Regions from separate parts of the Pseudoalteromonas sp. SCQQ13 genome, predicted to be linked through region 2. Evidence: riboswitches for the same ligand, from Rfam matches in the RefSeq annotation. Region 2 holds a riboswitch; the other holds the start of a gene.
What was found. A riboswitch is a leader RNA that binds a small molecule or an ion and turns the genes downstream of it on or off. The one in region 2 is predicted to bind lysine.
Positions count from the first base shown of each region.

Region 1 (4,430 bases), on a different contig from region 2:
ATTAACGCCACAGCTTGTTCGTCGTCATCATTTACAAGCGGTATTAAACTCTCAGCTAAGCGGGCGCAGTTCCAGTTAGCAATATTAGGTTGATTACCAAATGCATAACGCCCTTGCTTATCAATAGAGCTAAACACGGTATCAAAATCGAAGCTGTTCATCATGGCACATGGGCCATAGTCGATAGTTTCGCCGCTAACCAGCGTATTATCGGTATTCATTACCCCATGTATAAAGCCTACTCGCATCCAACTAACCACCAGCTCAACTTGGTTTTTAATCACTGCAGCTAAAAATGCTAAATAGCGCTCAGGTCCTGTTGCTTGAATTTTTGGGTAATGACGCTCAATAGCTAAGTCGGCAAGGTTTTTAAGCCCTGCAACGTCGCCTTGCGTTGCTAAATACTGAAACGAGCCAACACGGATATGGCTACTGGCTAAGCGCGTTACAATAGCGCCAGGTTGAGGTGGGTTTCTGTACACGGTTTCGCCACTACCAACCACTGCTAAGCAGCGCGTAGTTTTAATACCTAACGCTTGCATTGCTTCGCTCATTATATATTCACGAATTGCTGGGCCAAGTGCACAGCGGCCATCGCCACCACGAGAGTAAGGAGTGGCACCTGAGCCTTTTAATTGAATGTCCCACAACTGGTTTTGCGCATCCTCTACTGCACCTAGCAAATGAGCACGCCCGTCGCCTAAACGAGGTGAAAAATGTCCAAATTGATGCCCTGAGTATCCCAGTGCAACCGCTGCAATTGCTTGCTGTTCGTTGCCGCTAAAAGTACTGGCCCGTAATTCAGGAACTACATTAATATTAAACGCTTTAGCTAAGCTGTCGTTCCATAGTAATAGCTGTGGGGCGGCCACCTTAGATGGGCGATCTTCAATTGCAAAATTGTCGGCTACTTGTCTGTACCTTGGCATTAAATTCATAACTACCCTCTACTGTTGTTGGCTTATACCTACACGATTATCGCCTACACTGTAGGCTATAATTAAGCTTAGCTCTTGCATGCTCAAACCGCTTTGTTGTTGTAATTCATTAAAGAACGCTTGCGCTGCAGTTAACGACTTTTTAGTTTGTAAGCCACCATCAATAATTTTATGCGCGCGCAAATAACTCTCAACATCCCGCGATAATAAAAAGGTGTCTTTACCCAATGCACGCAAAGTATAAGGGCCGGTATTTCCACCCAAGCGTGCACCGTGTTTTTTTAAGTACGCCCACAAACCAATAATATCTTCACTTGGCCAGTCTGCAATAAACTGACTAAAGCTACCATGTTGCTGGGTAACCTCATGGATCATGAACGCATTTTCGGGGATCGTTTTTACATTTTTATAATTGCGAACAATGCGCTCGTCGCTGGCTTTTTGCTCCAACATATCGGGTGGCATCATTAATAATTTTTCAACGCTAAAATGCCAAAAAACCTCTCTAAAGCCTGCCCACTTGCTGTTAATAACCGACCAGTAAAAGCCACTTTGAAAAACCTTGCGCGTAAACTCTTCCAGCCAATCATCATCACTTAAAGCTACTAATTGTCGCTTAGATGCAGGTTTAGCGAGTAATTGCTGTAGCATTTGTGTTGAGCCTTTTCGCTCTACTGCTCGCTGATAAATATCATTAAATTTTTCCATCTGCTTGAAACCTTATTTTGCAGTTACAAATTTCGCGCCGCGATTATCCCCTAGTTTAAGGGAAATCGTCCTTATACGTAACCGTTGCCAAAATCGATGACACTATCTGCACTTAGCTGCTTGACACCCAGATGGCTAAAATGATTTAATCATCGCACTTACCCTATTTAATTATATTTGTATTGCTAGCAGTACAAATATAAAGGGCTGGAAGAGGTGCGTTATTCAGGTAGCGTATGTTAGGAGCACAAACTCCATTGAGCATACGTAAGGGGAATTAACGCCGAGAAACAACAATATTTGTGTCATTGTTGTTTCGGGCGACTAGGTTGAATCCTAGCGACTGTCACCAATAGCTATTTAAACGTAGCTTATTAGTTTGGTGGAGAGCTTCTGGTCTTAGTATAATAAGGCCGTGCGCCCTATTATTTAAGCCCATTCGCTCTTCGAATTATAACATACCCTACACGTGGGTATTTGTTCGAACGATGTTAATGCGGCTCTTTCCTATATAGCTTCTTAACTCACCGAACATTCTATAAGTTCGCGAGAGATGATCAAAAACTTTAATTTAGATGACTACTCAGTCTGGACGGCGCTCGTTACTCCGTTTAATCAAAACGGTACAATCGACTATGGCACCTTAACCACTTTGGTTGCTGAGCAAGCCGCTGCCAATAATGCTATTTTATTACTAGGCAGCACAGGCGAAGGCTTAGCCTTAACACTTAAAGAGCAACAAGCCATTGTTGAGCACGTGTGCCAATTATCGCCTAATGTACCCTTAATGGTGGCTGTAGGTGGTATGAACCTCAAACAGCAATTAGCCTGGGTTGAATACTGTAACCACTTGCCTATTCATAGCTTTTTACTTGGCTCGCCGCTTTATGCAAAGCCCGGTGTAATTGGGCAAACCCATTGGTTTGAAAGCCTTTTAAATATAAGTAAACACCCTTGTATGCTTTATAACGTACCAGGGCGAAGCGCTGTCGATATTCCAGTGGCAACCATTCAAAACCTACAACAACATAAAAACCTATGGGCACTTAAAGAAGCCAGTGGCAACATTGCGCAATTTGAAGCTTACCGTCAAGCGGCTCCTAACTTAGCTATTTTTAGCGGCGACGATGCGCTTATGCCCTACTTTGCCCAAGCCGGCGCTAAAGGGCTGGTATCGGTAGCAGCTAATGCTTGGCCGCTACAAACTCACGAATTCGTACAGCGTAGCCTAAGTGGCCAATACCCCAATTTATTTACTCAGTGGTCAAGCGCAATCAGTAGCTTGTTCACTGTAGCAAACCCCATTCCCGTTAAAGTACTCATGCATTTACAAGGGCGATTAACGAGTTCGTATTTACGCCCACCGTTAACTCACCTCGAATTAACGCAAACAACGTGCATTGAACAAGCAAACAACACCATTTTATCTTGGCATTAAACATAGGTTTTTATAATGAGCTGGTTAGAACTATTAAATAATTTAGAGTCGGGCGCAGTACGCGCAGCATCACAAAACGAAAGCGGCCAATGGCAGGCTAACGTTGCAGTAAAACAGGGTATTTTAGAAGCCTTTAAAAATGGTACAAACACCGAATTTGTCGGTGGCTTTGTTGATAAACATAACTTAGCGCCACAACAGTTTAGTGCCACCGATGGCGTACGTATGGTCCCGGGTGGCTCAAGCGTTCGCCGTGGTGCTTATGTAGCTAAAGGCACTATTATTATGCCACCAGCGTATGTAAATATTGGCGCATACATTGACGAAGGCACTATGGTAGATAGTCACGCTTTAGTTGGCTCGTGCGCGCAAGTAGGTAAAAATGTCCACCTTAGCGCAGCCGTGCAACTTGGCGGTGTGTTAGAGCCAATTGGTGCCAGCCCAGTGGTAGTTGAAGATGATGCATTTATTGGCGCAGGCTGCGTAATTGTTGAAGGCGTAGTAATTAAAAAAGGCGCAGTACTTGCCCCTGGTGTGCGTTTATCGGCCACAATTCCGGTTTACGACTGTGTAAACGAGCGCCAACTAGACAAAGGCGAGCCAATTCCTGAGTACGCTATTGTAATACCAGGCTCTCGCCCTGCTTCAAACGAATGGGCGCGTGCACAAGGTTTAAGCATGTCGTGCGCGTTAATTGTTAAGTACCGCGATGAGCAAAGTGATGCATCATTACTACTTGAAGAGGTTTTACGTTAATGAGCTTTTTGAGCACGGGCGTTAAAACGGCAATTAATGAATTATCAAGCCAACTCGATAGCCCATTTTTTGTTTACGACCTAGATACGCTAAATAGTCACTTGGCACAATTGGTCGCACAAACCGAGGTAAAACTTTGGTATGCGGTTAAAGCGAATCCGCTGTCTAAAATTATTCAATGCTTAGATAACGCCGGGTTTAATTTTGACGTAGCCAGTAAAGGCGAGCTTGAGCAAGTACTTGCTCAAGGCGTTAGTAGCGATCGCGTGCTCAACACCGGGCCAGCTAAAAGCCCAAAACAAATTAAACACTTTATTGAGCGCGGCGTACGTACTTTTGTTGCCGAAAGTCTTAATCAAGTTCGCTGGCTCAATGAGCAAGCCAAGCTACAAAACTGTCAACTACAGGTATTACTGCGCGTACAGTTACGTTGGCCCGAGGGCGAAAAAAACCCACTAGGTGGCGATAGCCTCACGCCATTCGGACTCGGTTGTACAGAGTGGCAGGCACTTAATATTACCGACTATGACGCACTTAGCTTTGATGGCCTGCATATTTTTCAATGGGGAAATATGCTCAGCACGCAAAAA
Region 1 is NZ_JADYXG010000015.1:46,834-51,263, forward strand. It holds gene I6F41_RS12785 (protein adenylyltransferase SelO) at 1-938, opposite strand, end outside; gene I6F41_RS12790 (DNA-3-methyladenine glycosylase I) at 948-1,646, opposite strand; lysine riboswitch at 1,850-2,047, shown strand; gene dapA (4-hydroxy-tetrahydrodipicolinate synthase) at 2,200-3,084, shown strand; gene I6F41_RS12800 (2,3,4,5-tetrahydropyridine-2,6-dicarboxylate N-succinyltransferase) at 3,100-3,840, shown strand; gene I6F41_RS12805 (PLP-dependent decarboxylase) at 3,840-4,430, shown strand, end outside.
Region 1: linked by a shared signal. The riboswitch ahead of dapA (4-hydroxy-tetrahydrodipicolinate synthase) and the one ahead of lysC (lysine-sensitive aspartokinase 3) in region 2 are both predicted to bind lysine.

Region 2 (4,430 bases):
AGCGATTGCATTTTTGCTGATCGTTATTGAGGATATAATCCACGTAAACAAAGCTAAAACGACACTTTTTTTTGGTACGCTCTGCTGGATTATCTCTTTTATCTTCCCTATTAATGGGCAAAGCCCTGATACGATTCAATCACTCCTTAATCATAATATTTTAGAAATTGCCTCCTTATGGTTGTTTTTAATGGCGGCAATGACCTTTGTTGCCTATTTAAACTCAAAAGGGTTTATCGAAAATATTGTTAACCGGATTATGCCAAAACGAATTAGCGAACGTAAGTTAATGTTTTTGGTTGGTGTTTTTGCATTTATATTCTCTTCTATTTCCGATAACGTAACCGCTACGCTTATATCTTTAGCGGTGGTTTTATCATTAAAACTTGAAGCCAAAAAGCTAATTAGATACGCCACGCTGATTATCTTTGCGGTTAACTCCGGTGGTGTGTCGTTAATTACCGGCGATGTAACCACGTTAATGATATTTTTAGATGGCAAAGTAACTATTAGCAATTTGTTATTGTTAATTGGGCCAGCATTTGTAAGTGTGATGCTGTTAGCCGCACTGTTGTCAATTGGCTTAAATGGCCAGCTCGACTTTACTAAAACCAAGCAAAAACGCATTGAAAAAACCGATATTACAATTGCAGTTATCTTCTTATCTACGGTTATTGCTACCTTAACACTGAGTGTTTTATACAGTGTACCGCCATTGCTTACCTTTTTGTTTGGTTTGTCTATGATGTTTTTAGTAGCGCAATTTTTAATGCGCAAAAAAGACATAAACAAAGACATGATAGATTTCATTCGTGAAATAGAATACGACACCTTGTTGTTTTTTGTAGGTGTATTATTACTGGTAGGAGCGCTAAAAGAAGTTGGTATGTTAAGCCACTTTAGCGACCTGTACACAATAATGGCACCTGAATACGCAAACTATTTAATGGGTATATTGTCGGCAGGCGTTGATAACGTACCACTTACAGCCGCGTTATTAAAAGCAGATATAGTAATGACACAACAGCATTGGCTGTCGTTTACCTATGCCACAGGCGTAGGGGGCTCTATGTTAATTATAGGCTCAGCGGCGGGTATTATTGCCATGAGTAAAGTTAAAGAACTGACCTTTATGAACTACTTACGTTTGTCGTTTTATTTATTAATTTGTTACACCGTAGGCTATACCGGCTCATACTTAATGGCTGGTTTTGTTTAATATTAGTTATTAAAGTGCTTGACAGCTAGATGTCTAAACGATAACTTTCAAAGCCCCAGTAAAGTATTGAGCTTTTCAATATATTGCTGGGGTTTTGTTTTATTAGTGATTGCTGAAATAGCCATTAATACAACATTCAGAAGAGGTGCGATACTTAGGTATTTAATGTGAGGTGACGAACGCCGTTGAGCATTAAAGAGGGAAGTACTCGCCGAGAAAAATAACACGTCGTCGTCGTTATTTTTCGGTTTATGGGGCTGAATCCTCAAAACTGTCACCAATATAGGTGGAGAGCTTCTGGCAGTGAATTTTCTTACCTTATATTTGCTGCCAAGTTCTTCTTGTTTTATTACGGTTTGGATGCCGTGAAAGGAGACGAAATGACAACCCAATCAGTGCCACATGTATTATTAGGCAACAAATCAAATTATACCGTTGCTAAATTTGGCGGCACCAGCGTAGCTAACTTTGCAGCTATGGATCACAGTAGTAAAATAATAGTAGCAGATAAAAGCGTGCGTATTGTTGCACTAAGCGCCAGCGCAGGAGTCACTAATCATTTAGTTGAGCTGTGCAATAGCAGCCTTAGCGAAGATGAGCGCCAAGCGCATATTAACGGTGTGCTAGCGATTCAGCAGGCTATTTTAGCTGAATTGAGTTTAGATACCGATTTAGAGCAGGGCTTTGCCCAGACGTTAGCGGCATTTGAAAAACTAGCCAGCCAAACGTTACAAACAAAAGCGCTACATGACGAGCTATTAAGTTTTGGCGAGCGATTATCAACTTATTTATTTACCCAAGTGCTGCGCTCAAAAGGTTTAAATGCAATACGCTTTGACGTGCGCCAAGTGCTTAAAACCGACAGTCAATTTGGTAAAGCAACTCCTAATGTTGCAGCTACTGCACAAGCAGCAAGCGCATTACTTATTCCGCTGTTAGACGATCAAGTAATTGTTACACAGGGCTTTATTGGCAGCGACGAGCACGGCCAAACGACCACTTTAGGGCGCGGTGGATCAGACTACAGCGCGGCATTATTGGCCGAGGCTATTCATGCCAAAAGTGTACATATTTGGACTGATGTAGTGGGTATTTTTAGTACCGACCCGCGTTTATGTGTAAAAGCCACGCCAATTGCACGCCTCAGCTTTGACGAAGCCGCCGAAATGGCTACCTTTGGTGCAAAAGTATTGCATCCGGCAACTATTTTACCCGCCAGCCGCAGCCATATTAATGTGTTTGTAGGGTCGAGCCGTGAACCTGAGCGTGGTGGTACTTGGATTGAGCGTGAAAAGTCGCAACTGCCAGGAATCCGCGCAGTAACACAACGCAAAAACCAAATATTACTTACTCTTAAAAGCCCAGAAATGCTATTAGCTAGTGGCTTTTTAGCACGAGTATTTACTATTTTAAGTGAGTTTAATATTTCGGTAGATTTAGTGACCACCTCTGAAATTAGCGTAGCAATAACGCTTGATAACGCGCCTAATGCATCGCGCCCAGAGCTTGATCAGGGGTGTTTAGATAAACTTGCTGAGTTTTGCCATGTATCGGTAGAAAATAACTTAACTTTAGTGGCGCTTATTGGCTCAGAAATACAGTTACGCCAGCATGAAATGAACTTAATGCAGGTATTAAGTGACTTTAATATACGGCTAATTTGCCACGGTGCAAGTAAGCATAACTTGTGCTTTTTGGTCGAGCAAGGCGAATCCGACAACGTAGTGCAAGCTATTCATAGCCGACTATTAGAGAGCGATTGCGCGGCCTAATACAGCTAAATTAATAAGAGAGCACTGCCAGTCAGTGCTTTTTTCACTCACTACACTTATATCAAACTTACCCACCACAGCACTGCTGGCATTAAGCTGCGCGCAAGTTAACTCAGTAAACACATTAGGGCTTAGCAACTTGGCAATAGGGCGGCTGGTGGCTTTAGCGAGCGCTTCTTTTAAGGTCCAAATTCTAAAAAAGTGTTTAGCTTGATCCTCTGCATTGGCAGGCTTGGTGATCAGCGCAATTTCATCGGTATGATAAAAATGCTTTGCGAGCTTTTCAAATGGGCGCTTTGTGCTTATTTTTTCAATATCGAAACCAAACTGGGCTTTTGTAGGGTTAAGTGCAGCGCCAACAAAACCATTAGAATGCGATATACAGGTATTAATAACGGTGTGGCTGTTATTAATGTGTAGCGCTAATTTACTTGTTTGTAGGTTAAACTCTGAACTTATATTACACGGCTTAATGCCCGCCATATTAGGGTGCGAGGTTATAACTAAATACTTAAGTAATAATCGCGTGGCTAAATATTCTTGCTTGGCCGAGACACTTTTACGGCGGTTTATTATTTGCAGCTCAAAAGGGCTTAAATAATCAGGCAAATTATATTGGCTTATATCGAGCGTTTTAGCGTCAAACAATAAAATAGGACTTTTATTGTTACTAAAAGGCTGATTAATTTGCAGGGTGTTTTTAAAGTAAAGTGAACTCATAAACGCTCAAAATAATAATAAATTTAATACCGATTACCTGCTTGTATGCATAAGCTGAACATATAGTGAGCGGTTGTTAGTTGTTGTGCGCGCTAGGTACATTTTTATTACTAAGGCGCGATGAAATATGGTTTAATTCACAACAGCTAAAATAATAACAGATTTGTAGGTGTATGACACAAGTGCGTGATGGTTTTCAAAGTCGACTTGGTTTTGTATTGGCCGCCGCTGGCGCAGCGGTAGGTTTAGGTAATATATGGGGTTTTCCTACGCAGGCTGCTAATCATGGTGGCGGTGCTTTTTTACTGGTTTACTTTATTGTTATATTTTTACTTGCTTTGCCGGCTTTATATACCGAGCTGTATTTAGGGTATTACGCCCAAGCTAATCCGGTAAAAGCACTTAGGCAAGCATGGCAAAATAAAGCCCCTAAAGTAGGCGCGGCTGCAGGTTATATTGGCCTTGGCGGCGCTATTGTAATGCTTAGCTTTTATTCAATAGTGGCGGGGTGGATGCTGTCGTATGCTATTGAACCCGTAACTACATTTTTAGGCTTTAGCGGCGCTAGCGAATTTTTACACAGCGACTCTGCGCTGCGTAATTTTGTGTTTACCCCACTTATGCTTATTTTAACCGCGAGTATTATTTTAAAAGGGGTTAAATCGGGTATTGAAACCTGGTCACGGCGTTTAATGCCGGTGCTACTAGTATTGCTAATT
Region 2 is NZ_JADYXG010000007.1:109,672-114,101, reverse strand. It holds gene nhaD (sodium:proton antiporter NhaD) at 1-1,219, shown strand, start outside; lysine riboswitch at 1,352-1,524, shown strand; gene lysC (lysine-sensitive aspartokinase 3) at 1,600-2,991, shown strand; gene I6F41_RS07680 (4'-phosphopantetheinyl transferase family protein) at 2,968-3,711, opposite strand; gene I6F41_RS07675 (sodium-dependent transporter) at 3,885-4,430, shown strand, end outside.